One region of the Streptomyces sp. NPDC015139 genome, then DNA from elsewhere that is predicted to be linked to it. Evidence: riboswitches for the same ligand, from Rfam matches in the RefSeq annotation. Region 1 holds a riboswitch; each other region holds the start of a gene.
What was found. A riboswitch is a leader RNA that binds a small molecule or an ion and turns the genes downstream of it on or off. The one in region 1 is predicted to bind cyclic di-AMP.

Region 1 (5,846 bases):
GATGATCTCCTCGACCGGCACCTCGGGCTTGTCGAAGTGCGTGTAGTAGAGGTCGATGCGGTCGGTGCCGAGGCGGCGCAGGGAGGCGTCGGCGGCGGCCTTGATGGTCGCCGCGGACAGGCCCTGGTACTCGGGGTGCTGGCTGACCTTGGTGGCGATGACGACGTCGTCGCGGTTGCCGCGGGCCTTGACCCACTTGCCGATGATCGTCTCGGACTCGCCGCCGGCGTTGCCCTCCACCCAGGCGCTGTAGCTGTCGGCGGTGTCGACGAAGTTGCCGCCCGCGGCGGCGTAGGCGTCGAGCACGGCGAAGGAGGTCTGCTCGTCGGCGGTCCAGCCGAAGACGTTGCCGCCGAGGGAGAGGGGGAAGACCTCGAGGTCGGAGGAACCGAGTGTGCGCAGAGAAGTCATGCTCCAAGTCAACGCCGACGGCGAATGATCTCTTCCGCCGTCGGCGCCGAGTTCCCGCGAACGGGTGTCAGGGGGTGAGGCCCTTGCCCCGCAGCCAGGCCATGGGGTCGATCCCCGTGGCGTCGCCGCCCGGGTGGACCTCCAGGTGGAGGTGCGGGCCGGTGACGTTGCCGGTCGCGCCGACCCGGCCGATGAGCTCGCCGGTGGAGACCTTCTGGCCGACGGAGACGCTGATCGAGGACTGGTGGCAGAACCACAGCTCGGTGCCGTCGTCCAGGGTGAGGACCGTGCGGTAGCCGTAGGAGCCGGCCCAGCCCGCCTGCGTGATCGTGCCGCTGTGGATGGCCTTGATGAGGGTGCCCGTGGGGGCCGCGAAGTCGAGGCCGGTGTGGTAGCCGGAGGACCACATCGAGCCGGCCTGGCCGAACGTCGAGGTGATCGTGTACGAGGACGTCGGCAGCGTGTACTGCTTGGCCAGCTCGGCCAGCCGCTTCTCCTCCGCCGCCTTCTTGGCCTCGGCCTCCGCCCTGGCGGCCGCGGCCTCGGCCTTCTCCTTCGCGGCGGCGGCCTTCGCGGCGGCTTCCTTCTCCGCCTTCGCCGCCGCGTCGGCGGTCAGCTTCTCGGCGGTGGCGAGCCTGGCGGCGGTGGCCTTGCTCTCGGCCTGGCCCTTCTGCTGCTCGGCCTGGGCCATGATCCGGCTGCGCAGGGCCTCGCCCGCATCGGTGTCCTGCTCGCTGCCGGCGGAGGTCACCCCGACGTCGCTGAGTCCGGTGGCCTCGGAGGTCTTGGCGGAACCGTCGTCGAAGAGGGAACCGACGCTCGGCAGGTCCGGCAGGGAGATGGAGACCGGCGGCTTGCCGGTGTTGGCGCTGGCCATCCCGCCCGCGCCGACCGCCGCGATCACGCCGACGCCGAGGACGGTGGAGCTGCGGGCGAACCCGCCGCGCTGCTTGGCCACGCGGTGCCGCCCGCGGACCGGGGTGAGGGACTCCTCGGTGGGGTTCCACTCCTCCCAGGGGCCCTCCTCGGCACGGTAGGAGGCGTAACCGAAGGTCTCGCTCTCACGCTGAGCCGGTATGAACGGGGCTTCTGGGGCAGGCCGGTTGGACGCCACGCGGGCGCGCTCCTTTCCTTCCTCCGCCTACCGGGTTAGCTGACGGGTTCGGAGCAGGAAGGTCTCCTACGCGCGTATACCTGGCGTGGACTCGAGGAGTTCACATCAGTAGCCGCGTGATTCACCCCAGGGTGGTGGTTCCCCGGTTCCCTTACGGGATTCGGCGCGTGCGCACGGAGCCGTCGCGGGTGACGGCTGGGACGACCGCGCTGCGTTATCGAACGTTAATAGACCCGCGGGGCACTTTCCAAGCCGTACGGCTTGATCATTAACGTTTTCCGCCGCGGACTTAACCGCTGCCATCCCTGCAAACCGGGCGAGTTGGCCGCGATTCAGGAGTCACAGAAGTTTTGATGGTGACTCAGATGTCATGCGCTCGGCGCTCGACCGGTCACTGTCGGTGAAGTGCCGCGAGGTCCGCCCGTCACCGGGGCCCGAGGTGGTCGGCCGGGGCCGGGAAACACTCAGGGCCGGGATCCATGAACTGGATCCCGGCCCTGAGCCTTCAGTAGCGGGGACAGGATTTGAACCTGCGACCTCTGGGTTATGAGCCCAGCGAGCTACCGAGCTGCTCCACCCCGCGTCGTTGTGTCTTCAGCATACGTCATGCACGGGACCAGGAGCCAATCGGTTTCCCGGGGCCCCTTTCCGGCGCGCCGCGGGGCAGGGCCGGTCAGGCCGTCAGGTGGGAGTTCGGGGCCTTGGCGAGGGCCTCGAACTCGGGGAGCACGACGACCTCGGCTCCGCCGTCGCGCAGGACGCCCGTGCCGTCGGCCGCGGCCACGAAGGTGTCCGGCTCCCGCCAGGCGGTGACCACCCGGCGCGCCCCGGACCGCAGGATCAGTTCGGCACAGGGGGCGGGCCGGGAGGCGCGGCGGGCGCAGGGTTCCAGGCTGCTGTAGACGGTGGCGCCGGGCAGTCCCGGGTCGGCCGGGTCGACCTTGGCCAGGGCGGCCTCCTCCGCGTGGACCACGGGGTCGCCGCCCTCCCGGGAGTGGCCGCGGGCGAGCTCGGTGCCGTCGGCGCCGACCACGACCGCGCCGACGCTGAACGCGGTCTCCGAGGGCGGGCACTGGGCGGCGAGCTCACAGGCGGTGCGCAGCCAGCGGCGGTCGGCGGCGGTGGGGACCGGGCCGGTGCCGGGGGCGGTGGGCTCGTACCGCATGAGGACGACGTCCTCGATCCGGCGGGTCTCGACCAGGCGCAGCCGCCCGCCCTGGTACTCCCCGGGGCCGAACAGCCGCGGGGCCGCCGGGTCGCCGACCAGGAGCGGGGCGAGGACCAGCTGGAGTTCGTCGGCGAGACCCTGCGTCAGCAGCTGGGTGTGCACCCGGCCGCCGCCCTCGACCATGAGGCGTTCGACCCCGCGCACGTCGTGCAGGTGCTCCAGCAGGGCCCGCCAGTCGAGGTCGGCGCCGAGCGCGACGACGTCCGCGGTGTCCCCGAGGAGGCGGGAGGCCACCTCCGCGCCCTTGTCGGTCGTGCAGACCAGCTTCTCGCCGCCGGTGTGCCAGAAGTGGGCGTCGGGGTCGAGTTCGCCGGTGGCGGTGACGGTCACCTTCAGGGGGTACGCGGGCCGGCCGGACGCCACCCGGGCGGCGCGCCGATCGGCGGAGTTGACCAGCAGCCGCGGGTTGTCGGCGCGGATGGTGCCGGCGCCGATCAGGATGGCGTCGACGGAGGCCCGTACCGCGTCGACCCGGTCGAAGTCGGCCGGGCTGGAGAGCAGCAGCCGCTCGGGGCCGGTGTCGTCCAGGTAGCCGTCGAGGGAGACGGCGGCGGACAGCAGCACGTACGGCAGGGGCATCGGCGCACTCCCTCACGGTGACCCGGCGCACCTCACCGGATCTTGGTTCAACTTTGAAACAAACTTACACTGGCAGCATGACGACCCGCTGGCTCACCCCCGAGGAGCAGCGCGCCTGGCGCGCCTACATGGCCGCCTCCCGCCTCCTGGAGGACGCGATCGACCGTCAGCTCCAGCAGGAGGGCGGCATGCCCCACCTGTTCTACTCGGTGCTGGCCAACCTCTCCGAGGCGCCCGAGCGGCGGCTGCGCATGACCGACCTCGCCGAGACGCTGAAGATCACCCGCAGCAGGCTGACGTACGTGGTGACCCGGCTGGAGCGGGACGGACTGGTGCGCCGGGAGGACTGCCGCTGGGACAAGCGCAGCAGTCTCGCGGTGCTGACCGACGCGGGGACGGCCGTGCTGGAGCGTACGGCACCCGGGCACGTCGACACGGTGCGCGCCACCCTCTTCGACCGGCTCACGCCGGAGCAGGTGGGGCAGCTGGAGGAGATCTGCACGGGGATCGCGCGCGGGCTCCAGGGGGCGGACGACGAGCGGCCGACCACCGAGGACGTGCCGTGGCGGCGACGGTCCTCGTCCTGCTCGGGGCCCCAGCCGGAACCGCCGGCGGGACGCTCCCGCGAACATCGTTGATTTAACTTTGAAACATGCGATAGGGTCCCGGCCGAGCGTCTGCTTCAAATCTGAAGCAGACGGGACGAATCGGAGGCTCGCATGCCCGACACCCCCGCCGCCACCCCGCGCGCCCGCGTCCGGGTGCCGCTGCGCTTCCCCGACGGCTACAGCACCGACGCGGAGCTCGTCACCTTCCACGGGCTCGCCGACGGCCAGGAGCACGTCGCCGTCGTCCTCGGCGACCCCGGCCCGGTCCCGCTGGTGCGCCTGCACTCCGAGTGCCTGACCGGCGACGTCTTCGGTTCGTCCCGCTGCGACTGCGGCCCCCAGCTGCGCGAGGCCGTCGAGCGCATCGCGGAGCGCGGCGGTGTACTGCTCTACCTCCGTCAGGAGGGGCGCGGCATCGGCCTGTACAACAAGCTCGACGCCTACGCCCTCCAGGACCAGGGCCTCGACACCTACGAGGCGAACGCCGCCCTCGGCCTCCCGGAGGACGCCCGCGACTACACGGCCGCCGCGCAGATGCTCGCCGCTCTCGGCATCGGGGAACTGGACCTGTTGTCCAACAACCCCGACAAGGCCGGGCAGTTGCGCGCCCTCGGCGCCGTCGTCCGGGACCGGGTGCCGACCGGTGTCTTCACCACCGCCCACAACGTCCGTTACCTCCGCGCCAAGGTCCTGCAGACCCAGCACACGCTGCCCCTGGCCGAGCTGCAGGAGCGGAACGAGCTGAGCCCGGCGGGATGAGCCGAGCCGGACGGGCGCCAGGAGCCATGGACAACTTCAGGTGCAGTACTCTGCCCGCAGTGGTGTAGGCGTGTACCGCACAGGGAGTCGTGAGCCATGGTGAGACGGAACGACCAGCGGCGCGCCGCGCTCGTCGACGCCGCGATCGAGGTGCTGGCCCGGGACGGCGCCCGGGGGCTGACCTTCCGGGCGGTGGACGCCGCGGCCGCCGTGCCCGTCGGTACGGCGTCCAACTACTTCTCCAGCCGCGACGACCTGCTCACCCAGGCCGGGGCCCGCGTCTACGAGCGGCTCCAGCCCGACGAGGCCACCGTCGCCCGCCAGCGCGACGCCGGCCGTGACCGGGAGACGTACACGCGGCTGATGCGCGAACTCGTCGGCCGTGTCGCCTCCTTCCGCACCGGCTACCTCGCGCTGCTGGAGCTCCGGCTGGAGGCCACCCGCCGCCCGGAACTGCGCGCGGTCCTCACCGAGCGCGTCCGCGCGGACCTCGACGCCAACGTCGCCTACCACGAGGCCTCCGGCCTGCCCGGCGACGCGATGGCCGTCAAACTGCTCTACCTCGCCCTGAACTGGCTGATCGTCGAGCAGCTCACCCTGCCCGACGTCCTCACCGAGGCGGAGCGGGAGGAACTGGTGGCGGCGGCGGTCGAGCGGATCGTCCGGAGTACGGCGCCCTGACCCGGCCGCGCCCGCGCCCGGTACCGGGAGGCACCCTTCGGGAAAAGACGCGGCGCCCGGGCCGGCCGAAGCCGAACCGGGCGCCGCGTCGCAGGCCAGAGGGCATGAAGCCCGCCTGCGGACCGTAGGCCCTGTGGGACTCGAACCCACAACCAATGGATTAAAAGTCCACTGCTCTGCCAATTGAGCTAAGGGCCCCGGCGATGTTGCTCGTCCGAGCATAGCCGGACGCGGCCGGGTCTCCGATCGGGTATCGGCGACCCGGCCGCGTCGGACGGGGACGGAGCGGCAGGTTGGTCACTTTTCGACCGGCTCCAGGGTGGGGGCCGGGGTCCGGTTGAGGAACCAGTGGCGTGCCGAGGCCAGCCACCAGGTGGCGGCGAAGCCCAGGACGACGAGGACGGCGACCGGGGCGTAGTTGAAGGTCTTCCCGGTGACCGGGGCGACCTGGGGGAGCATGAACAGG
Region 2 (5,846 bases), on a different contig from region 1:
ACACCGTCTCCGACCGGTCGCTCGCCGCGCTCGCGCGGGTGGCGCGAGCGGGTGCCCGGCATCTGGTGGTGACGGGCCGGCCGGCTCCGCGGGTACGGCCGCTGCTGGCGAACCTCGGCTGCACGGGGCTCGCGGTGTGCGGACAGGGTGCTCAGGTCTACGACGCCGCGGCGGACCGCCTGCTGTGGTCGGTCCGGCTGGACCGGGAGCTGGCGGAGACCGCGCTCGGCAAGATCGAGGCGGAGGTGGGCCAGGTGTTCGCGGCCGTCGACCAGGACGGCGTGGACGGGCTCACCCTCATCGAGCCCGGCTATCTGATGCCGCACCCCACGCTGCCCGCGCTCCGGGTGGGCCGGCGCGACGATTTGTGGTGCGAGCCCATCAGCAAGGTCCTGCTGCGCCACGCCACCCTGTGCGACGACGAGTTGGCGGCTGTCGCGCGCGCGGCGGTGGGTTCGCTGGCGACCGTCACCATGTCCGGGCCGGGCACCGTGGAGCTCCAGCCGCGCGGGGTGACCAAGGCGACCGGGCTCGCGCTGGCCGCCGAGCGGCTCGGAGTGGGTCCGGAACGCGCGCTGGCCTTCGGGGACATGCCCAATGACATCCCGATGTTCGACTGGGCCGCGCGGGGTGTGGCCATGGCCAACGCGCACCCCGAACTCAAGGCGGTGGCCGACGAGGTCACCGAGTCGAACGAGGACGACGGCGTGGCCGTCGTCCTCGAAGGACTCTTCCCGGCCGGGTGACCGGCCGTTCGGCACTGCTCCGTTCGCCCGGAGGCCGGTGCGCGCCGGTCCGTCAGGTGCCGGTGCGCTCCGGTCCGCCGGGCGTCGGGTGCGGGATGCCGGGCGGGTTCCGGTCCGCCGCCGGTGCGCGCCGGGCACGTCCGCCGGAACGTGCCCGGTGCGTCCGCCGGTACGGGCCGGACCCGTCCGTCAGTACGCGCCGAAGACGTTGTCGATCGAGCCGTACCGCGCGGCCGCGTAGTTGCAGGCGGCGGTGATGTTCGCGACCGGGTCGTAGGGGTCGAAGGAGGTGCCGACCACGTGGTAGGTGGCGAAGGTCGGGTCGATGACCTGGAGCAGACCCTTGGACGGGGTGCCCTTGACGGCGTTCGAGTCCCAGAGGTTGATGGCGTTGGGGTTGCCGGAGGACTCCCGCATGATGTTGCGGTGGATGCCGTTGTACGTGCCCGGGATCTTCTTCTCGGCCATGATCGCGAGGGATTCGCGGATCCAGCCGTCGAGGTTGTTCGGGTACCCGGCGGGGGTGGTGGAGGCCGTCGGGGCGGTGGTGGGGGCCGCGGAGGCGCTCGCGGCGCCGACGAGCGGCAGGGCGACGATGGCGGCGCCGGTGCCGAGGGCGGCGATGGTGCGGACGAGGCGGTTGTTCCGGGTGCGGCGGGGCTGAGCGGCAGCAGGCATGGGGAAGTTCCTCTCCGTCGCCTGCGAGGTGAGCTGTCGGGTTCGGGCGGGGAGGTGCCCGGCCGTGCCCTGGGGAGGCACGGCTTCACCCCTAGCCGTTCCGGTGCGACGTGTGCCGACCGGTACGGCGATGACTTACCTGGGTCCCCCGCTCCTGCCGTACGAAATGAGTTCGTCGATGGGTTACGCGGGCGGCGGCAGGATTAGGCGTCCGCCCGACGGCCCGGAACGTATGCGAGAGCACATGTCGGGAACAAGTACCCGATTCGCACAACACCCTATTTGACCTTGGTCTGTGGCTTTTGAGACGCTTGATCCTTTGCGGTTGCCAACTCTCAACTCGCCAGTAGGGCATGGGGAGAAGGGGGTACCGGTGGGTGTGGGTGATTCTCCCGCCCGAGTGAGCCAACTCACGAAATAGCAAAATAATGCAAATCAGACATGAGGGATTCAGGTGATTTGCGGCCGAGGTGGCATTGCGGCGGAACCCGCGACGAGGCGCCGGTCGTTGTGGTGGTGGCCGCGGCGCGCGAAGAGGTGAAGTGCGGCGACGAGAGAAGGGGGTGTCCGGGTGGGTGTCGGGTGCTGTTGCGCGCCCGATGTGCCCGTTGTATCCGTTGCGCCCGAGTGGGTCGCCGCTCCCGGTGTGCTCCCGAGGTGTCCACGGGGTGGCGTCGGCATTACTCCGCTCACGCCGTGATTCGCGACAAAGTGTGCGGATTCCTGTTAAGTCGATAAATGTCCATTCTTACCAAACGATCACAATCATACCGGTCATGATCCGATACCGCCCAGGCTGGACCGGTGGGCGCTATCGGTGATCGAAAGAGGACCGGATACGCTGACTTGAGTGATGGCAGCGACCTATCGACAAACCGTGTAAGCGCCAGCAGACACCAGCAGACAGGAGACCCCTCGTGACCGTCGTCGGGCCGTTCGGGCTGAGCGTGCGGGACCAGGCTCTGGAAGCCGATGTCCAGGCAGGATTGACGGCTGTCGAGGAAGGCTTGCTCGAGGCCACCAAGAGCGAGGTCCCGTTCATCACGGAGGCCGCGCAGCACCTCGTACGGGCCGGTGGGAAGCGGTTCCGTCCGCTGCTCGTGATGCTCGCGTCCCAGTTCGGCGACCGCTACGCGCCGGGCATCGTGCCCTCGGCCGTGGTCGTGGAGCTGACCCACCTCGCCACGCTGTACCACGACGACGTGATGGACGAGGCGGCCGTGCGCCGCGGTGTGGACAGCGCCAACACCCGCTGGGGCAACTCCGTCGCGGTCCTGACCGGCGACTTCCTGTTCGCCCGGGCCTCCCAGATCCTCGCCGACCTCGGTCCCGAGGCGGTCCGGGTGCAGGCCCTCGCGTTCGAGCGGCTGGTCACGGGCCAGATCCTGGAGACCGCCGGTCCCACGGACGGCCGCGACCCGGTCGATCACTACCTGGACGTACTCGGCGGCAAGACGGGCTCGCTGGTCGCGGTCTCCTGCCGGTTCGGCGCGATGATGTCCGGCGCCGACGAGACGGTCGTCGACGTGCTCACCCAGTACGGCGAGCGGCTCGGGGTCGCCTTCCAGCTCGCGGACGACGTCCTGGACATCGCCTCCGACTCCCACGAGTCCGGCAAGACCCCGGGCACCGACCTGCGCGAGGGCATCGCCACGCTGCCCGTGCTCCGGCTTCGCGAGCGGGCCGCCCGGCTCGGGCTGGCCGAGGACATCGCGCTGTGCGAGCTGCTGGACTCCGACCTCAGCGACGACGCCCGGCACGCCGAGGCGCTGGCGGCGCTGCGCGCCCACCCCGCGCTGGAGCAGGCCCGCCAGGACACGATCCGCTACGCGAAGGAGGCCCGGGCGGCGCTGGCGCCGCTGCGGGAGTGCGACGCCAAGGCGGCGCTGATCGAGCTGTGCGACGCGGTGGTGCACCGCGCCGGCTAGTCCGGCCGCCCACGGAACGGCGCCCACGGAACGGCGCCCGCGGAACGGCGCCCCGGACGGTCTCTCCCCTGGGGGAGCGGTGCCGACCCCTACGGGTAGGGGGAGACGCCGCCCCCGCGTGTCATACCGCAGGCGTACACCGAGTTGCTGCCGCAGTCTGACGCTTCCTCACGGCCGATTTGGTCAGATGGACACCACGGAAATCACCACTCCTCACCGATTCGGGTGAGAATGGCGGCTCAGGTGGACCAGCGTGAGGACAGCCGCCGCCGACGACGGAGGTAACGCACACATGGCACCGTACGAATCCGACGACGCAGCGGGCGCGGCGCGGGACGAGGACGCGCGTTCCGGCCGGCGCAAGGCCGCCCGGTACGCCGTACCGGTCGCGGTGGTGGGGGTGGCGGCGGCCACGATCGGGCTGGTCCCGGCACTCGCCGACTCCGGTGACCCCGACCTGCCCAGGATCAGCGCACAGCAGCTCATCGAGAAGATCGCCAAGTCGGACACCCAGCAGCTGTCCGGCACCGTGAAGATCAACACCGATCTGGGCCTGCCGGACCTCGGCGGCCTGGAGAACAGCCTCGCCTCGGGGGCGGCCCCGGGCTCCGGCGACGGCTCCTCCGCCGACCCGCAGTCCAAGCTCACCGAGCTGGTCAGCGGCAGCCACACCCTGCGTGTGGCGGCAGACGGCCCGGACCGGCAGAAGCTCTCCCTGCTGGAGCGGGGCGCCGAGTACAGCCTCATCCACGACGGCAAGGACGTCTGGGGCTACGACAGCAAGAGCAACGAGGTCTACCACTCCACCGCGGCCGACTCCGGCGAGGACCACCGGGCGAAGCCGCCCGCCACGCCCGAGGACTTCGCCGGCGAGGCGCTGAAGTCGGTGGACGACACCACGTCCGTCACCGTCGACGGCACCATGCGGGTCGCCGGCCGCGACGCCTACAAGCTGCTGATCAAGCCCAAGCAGTCCGGCAGCACGGTCGGCGCCATCAGCATCGCGGTGGACGCGAAGACGGGTACGCCGCTGAAGTTCACGCTGACGCCGAGGAGCGGCGGGGCCGCCGTTCTCGACGCGGGCTTCACCCAGGTCTCCTTCGCCGAGCCGGCGGCCTCGACCTTCGACTTCACCCCGCCCAGGGGTGCGAAGGTCACCGAGGACGAGGACGGCCCCAAGGGGCGGGAGCACGCCCACAAGGGCGGCGACGACTTCGGCAAGGGCGGGGAGGACTTCGGCAAGGGCGGGGAGGACTTCGGCAAGGGCGGGGAGGACTTCGGCAAGGGCCTGGACGGAGCCACCGTCATCGGCAAGGGCTGGACGTCCGTCGCCACCTTCGACACCGGCGCCGGCGGCGGCCTGCCCACCGGCTCCCAGGGCGGTGACCTGGGCGGCTTCCTGGGCTCGCTCGGCGAGCAGGTCTCCGGCAAGTTCGGCAAGGGCACGGTGTTCTCCACCCGCCTGGTCAACGCCCTGATCACCGACGACGGCAAGGTCTACGCCGGCGCCGTGACCAAGGAGGCCCTGGTGAAGGCGGCGGACACGGGGAAGTAATCCTTCCCGGGCACGAGGATTCGAGGGGGGAGCCGATGGACGCACCGTCCGCCACGCAGCGGGAGGGGCACGACCCGGAGGACGCGCGGGAGCACGACCCGGCGCAGGCGCCCGAGGGCGTCATAGCCACGCGCGGACTCACCAAGCGCTACCGCGGCGGACAGCTCGCCGTGGACGGTCTCGACCTGACCGTCCCGGCGGGCAGCGTCTTCGGCTTCCTCGGCCCGAACGGCTCCGGCAAGACCACCACCATCCGCATGCTGATGGGCCTGATCGAGCCGACCTCGGGCACGGCCCGGGTGTTGGGCCGCCCCATGCCGCGGGCGGCTCGTGCGGTCCTGCCGCAGGTCGGCGCGCTCATCGAGGGCCCCGCCCTGTACGGCTTCCTGTCCGGCCGGGACAACCTCCTGCGCTACGACGCCGCCGACCCGACCGCCGACCCGCGCACCCGGCGCGTCCGCGTCGCCGCCGCCCTGGACCGGGTGGGCCTCGCGGCCGCCGCGGGCAAGAAGGCGAAGGCGTACTCGCTCGGCATGAAGCAGCGCCTCGGCCTGGCCGCGGCGTTGCTCCAGCCGCGCAGACTGCTCGTCCTGGACGAACCGACCAACGGCCTCGACCCGCAGGGCATGCGGGAGATCCGCACCCTGATCCGGGAACTGGCCGCCGACGGCACGACCGTCTTCCTCTCCTCGCACCTCCTGGACGAGATCGAGCAGGTCTGCACGCACGCGGCGGTGATGACGCGGGGCCGGCTCGTCACCCAGGGCGCGGTCGCCGACCTGGGGGCCGGGGCGCGCGGCCGGCTGGTGGTGCTCACCCCGGACGCGGCCGATGCCGCCCGGGTGCTCAAGGAGCAGGGTGTCGGGGACGTCACCGCGGACGGTGACCGGGTCACCGGCGAGCCGCCCGCACGGGACCTCGCCGAGGTGACCGCGGCCC
Region 3 (5,846 bases), on a different contig from region 1:
GATCGGGGCCAGCCGGACCGGTGCCGACGGGTTGGGGGCGTGGATCATCTGGCCGTTGCCGACGTAGAGCCCGACGTGGCTGATGCCGGAGTAGAAGAACACGAGGTCGCCGGGCTGCAGTTCCGACCGGGACACGCGCCGGCCCGCGTTGATCTGGGCGTAGGTGGTGCGCGGCAGGGAGAGGCCGGCGGAGCGGTAGGCGGCCTGGACGAGGCCCGAGCAGTCGAAGGCGTTCGGGCCGGTCGCGCCCCACACATAGGGGCTGCCGAGCTTGGCGTAGGCGTAGGAGACGGCCGCCGCCGCACGGGAGTGGGGAGCCGGGGAGGACTCGGTCGGCTCCGGTGCGTCCCGGGGTTCCGGCGCCGACCGGGAAGCTCGCCCGGTCCCGGTCCCGTCACCGGTGGCCTCCGCCTGCTGCTGCGGGGTCAGCCGCGACAGCAGCCGCCGGGCCTCCTCGAGCTTGCCGGTGATGGTCATCTTCTGCCGCTTCAGCTCCGTCTGCCGTGAGCGCAGCGACTTCAGCTCGACCCGCGCGGCGCCGCGCAGCCGCTCGATCTCACGCAGCTGATCGCGCACCCGGGACACGGCGTCGGCCTGCCGGTCGCCGGCCCGCTCCGCCAAGGCAGCGCCCTCCAGGTAGTGGTCGGGGTCGCTGGAGAGGGCCAGCTGCCAGGCCGGGTCGATGCCGCCGTCGCGGTACTGGGCCGCCGCGATCGAACCGAGCGCGTCCCGCGCCGTGTTCAGCCGCTGCTGCTTGCGGGCGGCCTGGTCCTGCAGCCCGTCGAGCCGGTGCTGGGCGGTGTCGGCCTTCTCCTTGGCCCCGTTGTACTTCTCGGTGGCGGCCTCCGCCTCCTGGTACAGCCTGGCGACCTTCGCCTTGACCTGGGTCGGCGTCAGTTGCGGCTCGGCGTGGCCCGTCCCGTCGAACGCCGTGGCCGTGGCAGCGCCCGCGAGGGCGAGGGTGGCGGCCGTCCGGACCGTATGGCCGCTGAGCGGACTCTGCCGGGGCTTTCGGTGGGCTGCCACCTGGACCGTCACGACCTTTCCGTAGGACTCGTGCGACCGAGCGGTCGACGTGCCCGGCGGCGGCCCGTACAGGGGGAGCGCGCCACCGCCGGGCCTTTCTCGGCGGAGGTGGCCGACTGCCGCCCCTGGCCCGGGCGGCGGTGGGGAGCCGGTCACCTGGGGGAGGACGCTAAACCGGTCGGTGACGAGTCGGTAACGCGGTGTGCGGAACTGGCTTCGACGGATCGCGGAACGACCGTATGTGACCGTGTTGACCTTCCGGAGTCGACACCTTCACGCAGCGTGGTGACCGAAGCGCGGAAAGGGGGACGGGCGGGATGCGTGTGGTGCTATGGCGCGCATATATGCAAGATCGTCGGCGGTGGGTGACGAGGCCCGGACGTCCGCTCCGACCGTCCGCCTGGGCCCGGCCGGTGAGGGCGGTGCGAGGGGCCCGGTGCGAAGAGCCAGGCAGGTCCCTGGCTAGGCTCCGGCTCCATGGACGTACTCATCCATCTCTTCGTCGGCCTGCACATCATCGGCATCGCCGCGCTGCTCGGCGGTTTCCTCACCCAGATGAAGGCGATGGGCCGGGGCACGGCCCGGTTCGTGCCCGGGATGCTGCACGGTGCCGCGACCATGCTGGTCACCGGCGTGGCCCTGGTCGGCCTCAACCAGGCCGACGGTCACCACGTCAACAACCTCAAGATCGGCGTGAAGCTGGCCCTGCTGATCGTGATCCTCGGGCTGGTCTACGTGAAGCGCGACGAGGAGCGGGTTGACAAGGGGCTGTTCGCCCTGGTCGGCGCGCTGACCACGGCGAACGTCTTCATCGCCGTCCTGTGGACCTGAGCGGCCGCGGCTGACGGCCCGGCCGGACCCGACGGTCAGCCGGGCCCGCCGCCGGCGCGGGCCGTGCGCAGCGCACCCATGGCCGTGGCCAGCCACGCCGCCACCCCGACCCACACCAGCACCTGCCCCGGCACCCTGAGCCACGGGGCGTCCATGGCGGTGGAGACGGACAGCGTCGCCGCAGCCGTCATCCCCATCGGGAAGACCGTCGCCCACCGCCGCAGGTCGTAGCGGAGCCGGGGTCGGACCGCCTCGGCCACCAGCAGCACGGCGTACGCGGCGAGATCCAGCACGAGCAGGGCCGCCGTCACGTCGCGCAGTACGCCGCGGTCGTCCAGGTTCCACAGGTACATGGGCCCGTCACCCGCCGCGATCAGCCTCGCGCCGGCCAGCGCCGAGATCGCGAGCGCCCCGCCCGCGATCCAGTGGTCCCCGGCGCCCTCCAGCACCTGCCGCAGGTCGAAGCGGACCAGGGCGAGGCCGTAGAGCACCAGCCCCAGCCAGAACAGCACCATCGCCGTGTGCGCCAGCCACGCCGTCTCGACGGCCGCGGCCAGCGTGGCGCCCAGCACGGCGAGGCCCTGTGTGGCCACACAGCCCAGGAAGACCGAACCCGGCATGCGCCGGTCCCAGTGCCGCATCACGAAGACGAGCAGCCCCGGCCAGAGCAGCGCCGAGAGCGCGAGCAGTGCCGCGGCCAGGGTCTCCCAGCCCAGCACCGAGAGCCGGGTGCCCAGCACGGTCGTCGCGGCGACCGCGGTCAGCGCGCCCGGAGTCGCCGCGTCGGCCAGCCACCGCGGCCGGTCGGTGGCCAGCCGCATGACGAAGTCGGCCGCCAGCGCCACCCAGGCGATCGCGGCCAGGAGCAGCACCACCCGGGACAGCGTCTCGTCGCCGGACAGGTGCAGGCCCATCGACACGATGCCGGTCGCCATGACCGCGGCGCCGGCGGCGGGAGGCCACCCCGCCCACCACGCACGCAATTCCGAGATGCCGGGCATGCGCCGATGCTAGGCAGCCGCGACGGGCCGACCGGGCAGGCCACGCGCGCGTAGCGGGCAAAAACACCGGCACGCGCGCGTGGATGCGCGGGCGGAAGGGGTCAGGCCGGCCGGACCACGCCCAGGACGAGCGCCTCGCCGCCTCGGTGGACAGGCTCCTCGCGGATGTAGGCGCCCGGTTCCGGGGCGTGGATCATCGTTCCGTCACCCGTGTACAGACCCACATGGCTGCTGTCCTCGTGGAAGAAGACCAGGTCACCGGGGCGAGCGTCGGCGAGGGCCACCGCAGTGCCCGCGACGGCCTGGTCGCGGGCGGCGCGCGGAAGGGTGACACCGGCGGCCCGCCACGCTGCCTGGGTGAGGCCGGAGCAGTCGTAGGAACCGGGGCCGCTGGCACCGCTCACGTAGGGCCTGCCGAGCTGGGCGCGGGCGAAGGCGATCGCCTTCTCGGCCTTGGTGGCCTGCTGCGCGACCGTGGACGCGGAAGGCGCGGGTGCGGTGGAGGACGTCGCGGCCGCGTGCGTCTGCGGGCCGGTGTCCTCCCAGGCGGCCGGGGCGGGTACGGCGGGCAGCCCGTCCTCCCAGGCTGCGGGGGCGGACGCGGCGGGGAGTCCGTCCTCCCAGGCCGCCTGGGCCGAGCCGGTGGAGGGTCCGTCCTCCCAGGCCGCGGGGGTGGATGCCGTGGAGGGTCCGTCCTCCCACGTCGCCTGTGCGGGCACCGCGGGCAGCGCGTCCTGCCAGGGCGCCGGGTCGGGCTCGGCGGGGTGCGCGGCGCCCCAGGGTGTGGGGTCGGACTCGGCGGGGCGCGCGTGTCCCTGGGCGGGGAGCCGCGAGAGCAGGTCCCGCGTGGTGGCGAGCTTGCGCTGGACGGCGGCCTTCGCGGCCTTCACGTCGTAGGGCGCGGCGTCGGTGTCCGCCGTCCGCGGGCTCCTGCCGGTCCTGCCGCGCTCGGCCGTGTCCCGCACGCGCGAGGCCAGCCGGTTCATCACCCTGTTCTGGGCGAAGTGGTCCTGCGGGAACTCCGTGAGGAGAAAGGCGGCCGTGTCCGGGCCGGCGGCGGGCGCCACTCGCCCCTCCGGCGCCTTGGCGCGCCGGTTCCCGCGGCGGGCGCTCTCCTGGCGCGGCTCCTCCTCGCGGGCGCGCTGCCTGGCCGCCGGTTCGTCCTCCGGAGACGAGTCGGCCCGGCGGTAGAGCTCGTCGATCTTCTTCTCGATCTCCTCCATGCTCGGCCTGCCGTCGTCGGCGGCGGCCTCGGCCGTCTGCGACAGGACGGCCACGGAGGTGAAGGCGGCGGTGGCGAGAGCGGGGCCGCGCAGGCCCGGTCCACGGGTGCCGCCGGGGCGCGGCTTGCGGTGCGACGCCAAGGCTGGCGACTCCTTCCAAACGGCCGCCTACCGGGTTAGCTGTCGGGTTCGGGCGGGTGGTTCGGAAGGGTTGCCCTACGGCGTCGTCCCGGGTGGGAGTCGGCCGATTCACCCCGGGATCGGTGGGTCCCCGGCTCTGGGCGCCGTGCGAGGCGCGCCGGACTCGGCGGAGGCCGCGCGGCCCGGCGACGTTCGCCGGAGTGGGGTCGTGCGGCCTGACGGCAACCTAGCCAACTCGTGTGTCTCCTGTGAAGGTTGGTGAGCGGTTTGTCCGATACATTTCTGTGACCTGAGGTCAGGTTTATACAGGGGTGACCAGGCGCTTCCGCAGCGTGAGGGGTATGAAGGGGGTTCGCCGGGAAGATCGATGCCGTCGTGGAAGTACTCGGGAACGGCCGTCCGCGGGCCATGTTCCGGGGACCGGGACCGGTTGTCGGTGGGGCGCCCTAGACTCGTAGAGCGATGAGCAGCCTCTTTGACGACAGCTTCCTGGCGGACCTCCGGCCCCCTCGTGGGCACGACGAGGAGCCCCCGCCGCCGCCCGAGCACGATCACGCCCCGGAGCCGATTCCGGACGATCTGTTCGGCGGGAAGTTCGACGTGCCGCCGGACCGGGACGCCCACTACCGCGACGGCGCCCCGCGCCCCGCCCTGGACCCGGCGGCCCTCCTGGAGGGGCTGAACGAGAACCAGCGCGCCGCCGTGGCGCACGCCGGCTCCCCCCTGCTCATCGTCGCCGGTGCGGGCTCCGGCAAGACCCGCGTGCTCACCCACCGCATCGCGCACCTGCTCGCCGAGCGGCATGTGCACCCCGGCCAGATCCTCGCGATCACCTTCACCAACAAGGCCGCGGGCGAGATGAAGGAGCGCGTCGAGCAGCTCGTCGGCCCGCGCGCCCACGCGATGTGGGTCATGACCTTCCACAGCGCCTGCGTGCGCATCCTGCGCCGGGAGTCCAAGAAGCTCGGCTTCACCTCGTCGTTCTCGATCTACGACGCCGCCGACAGCAAGCGCCTGATGGCCCTGGTCTGCCGTGACCTGGACCTCGACCCCAAGCGCTTCCCGCCCAAGTCCTTCAGCGCCAAGATCAGCAACCTGAAGAACGAGCTGATCGACGAGGAGGACTTCGCCGCCCAGGCCACCGACGGCTTCGAGAAGACCCTCGCCCAGGCCTACGCCCTGTACCAGTCGCGGCTGCGGGAGGCGAACGCCCTCGACTTCGACGACCTGATCATGACGACGGTCAACCTGCTGCGCGCCTTCCCGGACGTCGCCGAGCACTACCGCCGTCGCTTCCGGCACGTCATGGTCGACGAGTACCAGGACACCAACCACGCCCAGTACGCCCTGGTCCGCGAGCTCGTCGGCACCGCCGCGCACCCGGTGGACGTACCGCCGAGCGAGTCCGACCTGCCGCCGGCCGAGCTGTGCGTCGTGGGTGACGCGGACCAGTCCATCTACGCCTTCCGCGGAGCGACGATCCGCAACATCCTCCAGTTCGAGGAGGACTACCCCGACGCGACGACGATCCTGCTGGAGCAGAACTACCGCTCCACGCAGACCATTCTGTCCGCCGCCAACGCGGTCATCGAGCGCAACGAGTCCCGCCGCCCGAAGAACCTGT
Region 4 (5,846 bases), 890 kb from region 1:
GCAGGCACTTCACCCGGTCCGGCATGCCGCCCGCGCTGGGGAAGCCGGCCAGGACCTCGATCTCGTCGCGGCGCCGGATGTAGTCCTCGTGCGCGGCCCGGTAGGCGGCGGCCAGCTCGGGGTCGGTGCCCAGCCGCTCGGTCATCTCCTTCATGACGCCGTTCGCCTCCAGCGTGCCGATCGCCGAGGCGGCGCGCGGGCACGTCAGGTAGTACGTCGTCGGGAAGGGCGTGCCGTCGGGCAGGCGCGGCGCCGTCTCCACGACGTCCGGCTGGCCGCAGGGGCAGCGGTGCGCGATGGCCCGCAGGCCCCGCGGCGGGCGGCCGAGCTGCTGCTTGAAGGCCTCGACGTCCGCGTCGGTGGGCTCGGTGTGCGGAGTGGGCGGCGGAGGCGTTTCCATGACTGCTTTCAGGGTGGCTTTCTGTCGGTGACCGGCCGGGGCCGGCTACTGGTCGGAGGCGTCGGACTTGTCGACGCCGTCCCAGACGTTCGCGTACCAGGGCCGGTGCGCGGCCCGGAGATCGGTGCGGGACTGCTTGGCGGATCCCGGGTCCACCACCACGTACCCGGTCTCGCCGGGCTTCACGTAGTGCAGCCGGTGCCGGATCTGCTGCTCGGCGTAGGCGTCGTCCTGCCAGCGCGCCTTGAGGTCCCGCAGCTGCTCGACGCGCCGGCGGGCCTGTTCCTGGCGGTGCTGCAGGTCGGCGATCTCCGCGCGCTGGGAGACGTACTGCCGCATCGGGTAGGCGAGGGCGACGATCATCGAGCACAGCACCAGCGCGAGCAGGGCCGCGCGGCCGGTGAGCCGCGAGCGGCGCGCCTGGCGCTTGGTCTGGGAGCGGTAGACGCGGGCCGCCGTCTGCTCGCCGAGCAGCCGCAGCCTGGTCGCGGTGGAGAAACGGTCCCGGTCCTTCACGGCCATCTGGTCCTCCGCCTCCCCTTTCACGTGCGTACGTCCCCGGACACGGTACGGGACCGGGGACGGGGACGTACGTACGACTGGCTAAGACTTAGCCCGGTGGAGGTCAGCCCTTGGAGACCTCGTGGTGGCCGCGGAAGCGCGGGAAGGCGCTGCGGCCGGCGTACACCGCGGCGTCGTCGAGGATCTCCTCGATGCGCAGCAGCTGGTTGTACTTGGCGACGCGCTCGGAGCGGGCCGGGGCGCCGGTCTTGATCTGGCCGCAGTTGGTGGCGACGGCGAGGTCGGCGATGGTGACGTCCTCGGTCTCGCCGGAGCGGTGGGACATCATGCACTTGAAGCCGTTGCGCTGGGCCAGCTCGACGGCGTCCAGGGTCTCGGTGAGCGAGCCGATCTGGTTCACCTTGACCAGCAGGGCGTTGGCCGCGCCGTCCTCGATGCCGCGGGCGAGGCGCTCGGGGTTGGTGACGAACAGGTCGTCGCCGACCAGCTGGACCTTGTCGCCGAGACGGTCGGTGATGACCTTCCAGCCGGACCAGTCGTCCTCGAACAGCGGGTCCTCGATGGAGACGAGGGGGTAGGCCGCGACGAGCTCCTCGTAGTACTCCGTCATCTCGGCGGCGGAGCGCTCCTTGCCCTCGAAGAGGTACTTGCCGTCCTTGTAGAACTCGGAGGCGGCCACGTCGAGCGCGAGGGCGATCTGCTCGCCGGCGACGTAACCGGCTTCCTTGATCGCTTCGAGGATGAGGTCCAGGGCGGCGCGGTTGGAGTCCAGGTTCGGGGCGAAGCCGCCCTCGTCGCCGAGGCCGGTGGACAGGCCCTTGCTCTTCAGGACCTTCTTCAGCGTGTGGTAGACCTCGGTGCCCCAGCGCAGCGCCTCGGAGAAGGACTCCGCGCCGATCGGGGCGATCATGAACTCCTGGATGTCCACGTTGGAGTCGGCGTGCGAGCCGCCGTTCAGGATGTTCATCATCGGCACCGGCAGCAGGTGCGCGTTCGGGCCGCCCAGGTAGCGGAAGAGGGGGAGGTCCGAGGCCTCGGAGGCGGCGTGCGCGACGGCCAGGGAGACGCCGAGGATGGCGTTGGCGCCGAGCGAGCCCTTGTTGTCGGTGGCGTCCAGGTCGAACATGGCCTGGTCGATCAGGCGCTGCTCGGTGGCGTCGTAGCCGACCAGCTCCGGGCCGATCTGCTCGATGACGGCGAGGACGGCCTTCTCGACACCCTTGCCCTGGTAGCGGTTCGGGTCACCGTCGCGCAGCTCGATGGCCTCGAAGGCACCCGTGGAGGCGCCGGACGGGACGGCGGCACGACCCGTGCTGCCGTCGTCGAGGCCGACCTCGACCTCGACCGTGGGGTTGCCTCGGGAGTCCAGGATTTCCCGGGCTACGACGACGTCGATGGACGGCACGAGCATCTCCTTCTTGGATGTGACGCTGGAAGTGCGGGGCTGGGTGCCTCACGGCTCCGGGCCTTGCGCCTAGAGCCTATCCGTCCACGGGCCGTCGGCCACCGACCGACCGCCCCGTGGACAGGGCGGGACACGCAGACGGTACCCATTGTTCACCGTCGGAACAAAGGGGGGAGCGATGAAGAACAGGGAAAGGGCCGGAAGCGGACCGGGAGACGAAAAACCCCGCCCCGGCGCGTACGGGGGAAAGACGCGCCGGGGCGGGGAGCCCGTGGGGACGGGGGTGACCCTCACGGGGTCTTCGGGGTGGGCACCTCCAGGGTGCGCACCGGGGATGTGAGGGCGCTGTGGTCCGGCCGGGAGCCGGGTGTCACTTCAGGTGCAGCTGCTGACCGGGGAAGATCATGTCGGCGTCCTCGACGATGTCCTTGTTCAGCTCGAAGAGCTTCTTCCAGCCGCCCTGGACGTGGTGCTTCGTGGCGATGGTGCTGAGGGTGTCGCCCTTGACGACCTTGTACTCGCCGTCGCCCTTCTTGACCTTCTTGCCGGTCGGGGTGGTGACGGTCTTGCTCGCGGCCGGACGCTCGGCGGACCGGGAGGCGGCCTGCGTGTCGGTGGAGCGGGTGGTGGTGGTCGTCTTCGACGAGGAGCCGGTCGTCGAGGTGGAGCCGGTCGAGCCGTTGTAGGGGGTGCTCGACAGACCCGTGCCGCAGACCGGCCAGGCGCCCTTGCCCTGGGCGGCGAGGACCTTCTCGGCGACGGCTATCTGCTGCGCCTTGCCGGCCTGGTTGGCCTGCGGGGCGTAGGCGGTGCCGCCGTACGCGGCCCAGGTGGAGGCGGAGAACTGCAGACCGCCGTAGTAGCCGTTTCCGGTGTTGATGGACCAGTTGCCGCCGGACTCGCACTGGGCGACCGCGTCCCACTGGGAGGCGGTGGCGGCGGAGGCGTTGCCGGCCGCCATCAGCGGAGCGGCGACGGCGGCACCGGTGACACCGGCGAGCGCGACGGCGCGGACGGCCTTGGACGGACGACGGTGCTTGCCCTTGCTGGAGAACAGCATGGATCGATCCCCTCACCGACGCCTGCGAGGTGAGCTGTCGGGTTCGGGCCGGTTGAGTTGCCCGGCCGCACTCCCGCTTGCGCGGAGTGCGGCTTCACCCCAAGCCGGTGCCGGCTCAACTGCCGGCAACGGCACTTACCTTGGGTCCCCCGCTCCTGCCTACGGCGCATGACGCGACGACTGTTCCCGGGCAACCGCTGGCAGGATTCGGCGTTGCGACTGCCGGGGCTCGTGGTGACGAGCGGCCTTGACCGTAGACACGCGATCCGCGGAATTTCAAAGACGATCAGGGCTTCTGAGACTCATCCCACACTTTCACCAAACCGGACATTAGCGCCGCAAGTGGGGCGCCAACTCCCGCTATCCGGCGTCCGTTTCGGTACCGATTTCCAGGGTCTGACCGGCAGTGATGCGGTTCGGGTCGGACCCGATCTCCTTCTTGTTGTCGGCATAGAGGGCGCGCCACCCGCCCTCGACCGCAAGGGACTCGGCGATGGAGGCGAGCGAGTCGCCCTGACGCACGGTGTAGTCGTCCTCCCCACGGGAGGCGTGACGGCCGGTCGAGGTGGAGTCCTGACCGTTTGTCACGTTTTCGTCCGCGCTCTCGCCGCGGTGACGTCCGCCACTGCTGAGCGCGCCGGTGTCGACCAGGCTCCAGGATCCGGCGTTCTGCTGGGAATTGTCCGAGTTGCCGGCATCCGGAACGGCCGTGGGCGAGCCGCCGCCCTCCTGCGAGCTTCCGGCGTCACCGGTGTCAGGGGAGGTGGACTTGTCCGACTTGGGGGCGTTGGTACCGGTCGAGTCGCCCTCGGTGCCGTGCCCCTTGCCGCCCTTGTCCGGGTGGGAGGTGGACTTCCCGTGCGCGTCACCGGAGGAGTCCGAGTCGGCCTTGGAGCCGGAGGAGCCGGTGGAGTCGGAGGCGGAGGAGTCGTCGGACTTCGACGAATCCGGCAGACCGGACGACGGGGAGGTGTCACCCGATCCGGACGAGTCGCCCGAATCCTGCGCGTTCCCGGACTCGTCGACGCCCGTGTCCACGTCCAGGGAGCCGGAGTTCTGGGTCAGCCCGGAGAGCAGGGCGCAGGTGGCCCACGGGGTGGTGCCCCGGTCGGCCAGGATCTTCTCGGCGACGGAGATCTGCTGCGAGCGGCTGGCCTCGTCGGCGCTGTAGGCGTACTGCCCGCCGCCGTACTTGTCCCAGTCCTCCTGCGATATCTGGAGTCCGCCGTAGTAGCCGTTGCCGGTGTCGGCGCTCCATGAACCGCCGCTCTCGCACTCGGCCACCTTGTCCCACGTGGTGCCGTCGGCCGCGTTGGCGCTCGCCGCGCCGAGCAGCGGGATGGCGATGGCGGAGCCGGTCACTCCGGCCGCGACGAGGAGAGCTGGAGCCTGACGGGGGCGACGATGGCGGCCGTTCCCGGAGAGCATGCGGAAGCCTTTCGTGCGACAGCAGGACCGACGCGGCGGATGGTGCTCGTCGCCACGCTGAGGGAGGAACGTATCGGCAGACGATCACTTGTCACAAGTTCATGCCGCGCAGATCACGTGAAGATCACAGAGTTGAACGCCTGTCGTGTTGACGGTTCTACGAACTCCGGGCCGGTCCCTCGCCGGTTCCCCCGGTGGCCGGGGTGGCCGGAGCGAACTCCACGGGCAGGGTGCGCAGGCCGCGCATGATGAGTCCGCCGCGCCAGCGCAGTTCGGCCGGGTCGGCGGCGAGCCGGAGGTCGGGCAGGCGGGTGAGGAGAGTGGCGAGCGCGGTCTGGCCCTCCAGGCGGGCGAGCGGCGCGCCGAGGCAGTAATGGATGCCGTGGCCGTAGCCGAGGTGCTGGTTGTCGCGGCGGGCGAGGTCCAGCACGTCCGGGTCGGCGAACCGCGCGGGGTCCCGGTCGGCCGCCGCCAGCACGACCAGCACCGGGTCGCCCGGCGCGATGTCCTGCCCGCCGACGGTGAGCGGCTCGGTGGCGAACCGCCAGGTGGCCAGCTCCACCGGCCCGTCGAAGCGCAGCAGTTCCTCCACCCCGGTCTCCAGGAGGTCCCGCTCCCCCCTCGCCAGGGACTCCTGCAGCCGCCGGCGCTGTTCGGGGTGGGTGAGCAGGGCGTAGGTGCCGTTGCCGATGAGGTTGACCGTGGTCTCGAAGCCGGCGAACAGGAGGATGAAGGCCATGGCGGCGGCCTCGTTCTCGGTGAGGTGCTCCCCGTGGTCGGAGGCGCGGATGAGGCCCGAGATGAGGTCCTCGCCGGGGTCCGGCTCGGCGGGCAGGGCCGCCCGCTTCTTGTGGATCAGCTCGGCCAGGTAGCCGCGCATCTTCTTCACCGACCGCGCGACCCCGCCCCGCGGTCCGCCGCCGTGCCGGATCATCATCCCGGCCCAGTCCCGGAAGTCGTCCTGGTCCTCGCGCGGGACGCCGAGGAGGTCGCAGATGGCGTAGATGGGCAGCGGGAAGGCGAACTCGTGG

Region 2: linked by a shared signal. The riboswitch ahead of ACF08B_RS37120 (transglycosylase SLT domain-containing protein) and the one ahead of ACF08B_RS08675 (M23 family metallopeptidase) in region 1 are both predicted to bind cyclic di-AMP.
Region 3: linked by a shared signal. The riboswitch ahead of ACF08B_RS12100 (NlpC/P60 family protein) and the one ahead of ACF08B_RS08675 (M23 family metallopeptidase) in region 1 are both predicted to bind cyclic di-AMP.
Region 4: linked by a shared signal. The riboswitch ahead of ACF08B_RS04515 (transglycosylase family protein) and the one ahead of ACF08B_RS08675 (M23 family metallopeptidase) in region 1 are both predicted to bind cyclic di-AMP.

The regions. Positions count from the first base shown of each region.
Region 1 covers NZ_JBIBUW010000002.1:897,794-903,639, reverse strand. Annotated here, with positions in the region: gene ACF08B_RS08680 (aldo/keto reductase) at 1-411, opposite strand, end outside; gene ACF08B_RS08675 (M23 family metallopeptidase) at 479-1,525, opposite strand; cyclic di-AMP (ydaO/yuaA leader) riboswitch at 1,533-1,701, opposite strand; tRNA gene ACF08B_RS08670 (tRNA-Met) at 2,035-2,108, opposite strand; gene ACF08B_RS08665 (dihydrofolate reductase family protein) at 2,199-3,332, opposite strand; gene ACF08B_RS08660 (MarR family winged helix-turn-helix transcriptional regulator) at 3,410-3,970, shown strand; gene ribA (GTP cyclohydrolase II) at 4,052-4,699, shown strand; gene ACF08B_RS08650 (TetR/AcrR family transcriptional regulator) at 4,796-5,380, shown strand; tRNA gene ACF08B_RS08645 (tRNA-Lys) at 5,506-5,578, opposite strand; gene ACF08B_RS08640 (amino acid permease) at 5,678-5,846, opposite strand, start outside.
Region 2 covers NZ_JBIBUW010000023.1:98,360-104,205, forward strand. Annotated here, with positions in the region: gene ACF08B_RS37115 (HAD family hydrolase) at 1-746, shown strand, start outside; gene ACF08B_RS37120 (transglycosylase SLT domain-containing protein) at 936-1,424, opposite strand; cyclic di-AMP (ydaO/yuaA leader) riboswitch at 1,430-1,612, opposite strand; gene ACF08B_RS37125 (polyprenyl synthetase family protein) at 2,342-3,352, shown strand; gene ACF08B_RS37130 (outer membrane lipoprotein carrier protein LolA) at 3,645-4,907, shown strand; gene ACF08B_RS37135 (ABC transporter ATP-binding protein) at 4,943-5,846, shown strand, end outside.
Region 3 covers NZ_JBIBUW010000003.1:742,794-748,639, reverse strand. Annotated here, with positions in the region: gene ACF08B_RS12115 (NlpC/P60 family protein) at 1-1,026, opposite strand, end outside; gene ACF08B_RS12110 (hypothetical protein) at 1,504-1,857, shown strand; gene ACF08B_RS12105 (tellurite resistance/C4-dicarboxylate transporter family protein) at 1,893-2,858, opposite strand; gene ACF08B_RS12100 (NlpC/P60 family protein) at 2,960-4,222, opposite strand; cyclic di-AMP (ydaO/yuaA leader) riboswitch at 4,231-4,375, opposite strand; gene pcrA (DNA helicase PcrA) at 4,685-5,846, shown strand, end outside.
Region 4 covers NZ_JBIBUW010000002.1:3,159-9,004, forward strand. Annotated here, with positions in the region: gene ACF08B_RS04500 (DUF501 domain-containing protein) at 1-400, opposite strand, end outside; gene ACF08B_RS04505 (septum formation initiator family protein) at 446-922, opposite strand; gene eno (phosphopyruvate hydratase) at 1,026-2,333, opposite strand; gene ACF08B_RS04515 (transglycosylase family protein) at 2,698-3,387, opposite strand; cyclic di-AMP (ydaO/yuaA leader) riboswitch at 3,392-3,564, opposite strand; gene ACF08B_RS04520 (transglycosylase family protein) at 3,748-4,815, opposite strand; gene ACF08B_RS04525 (cytochrome P450) at 4,973-5,846, opposite strand, start outside.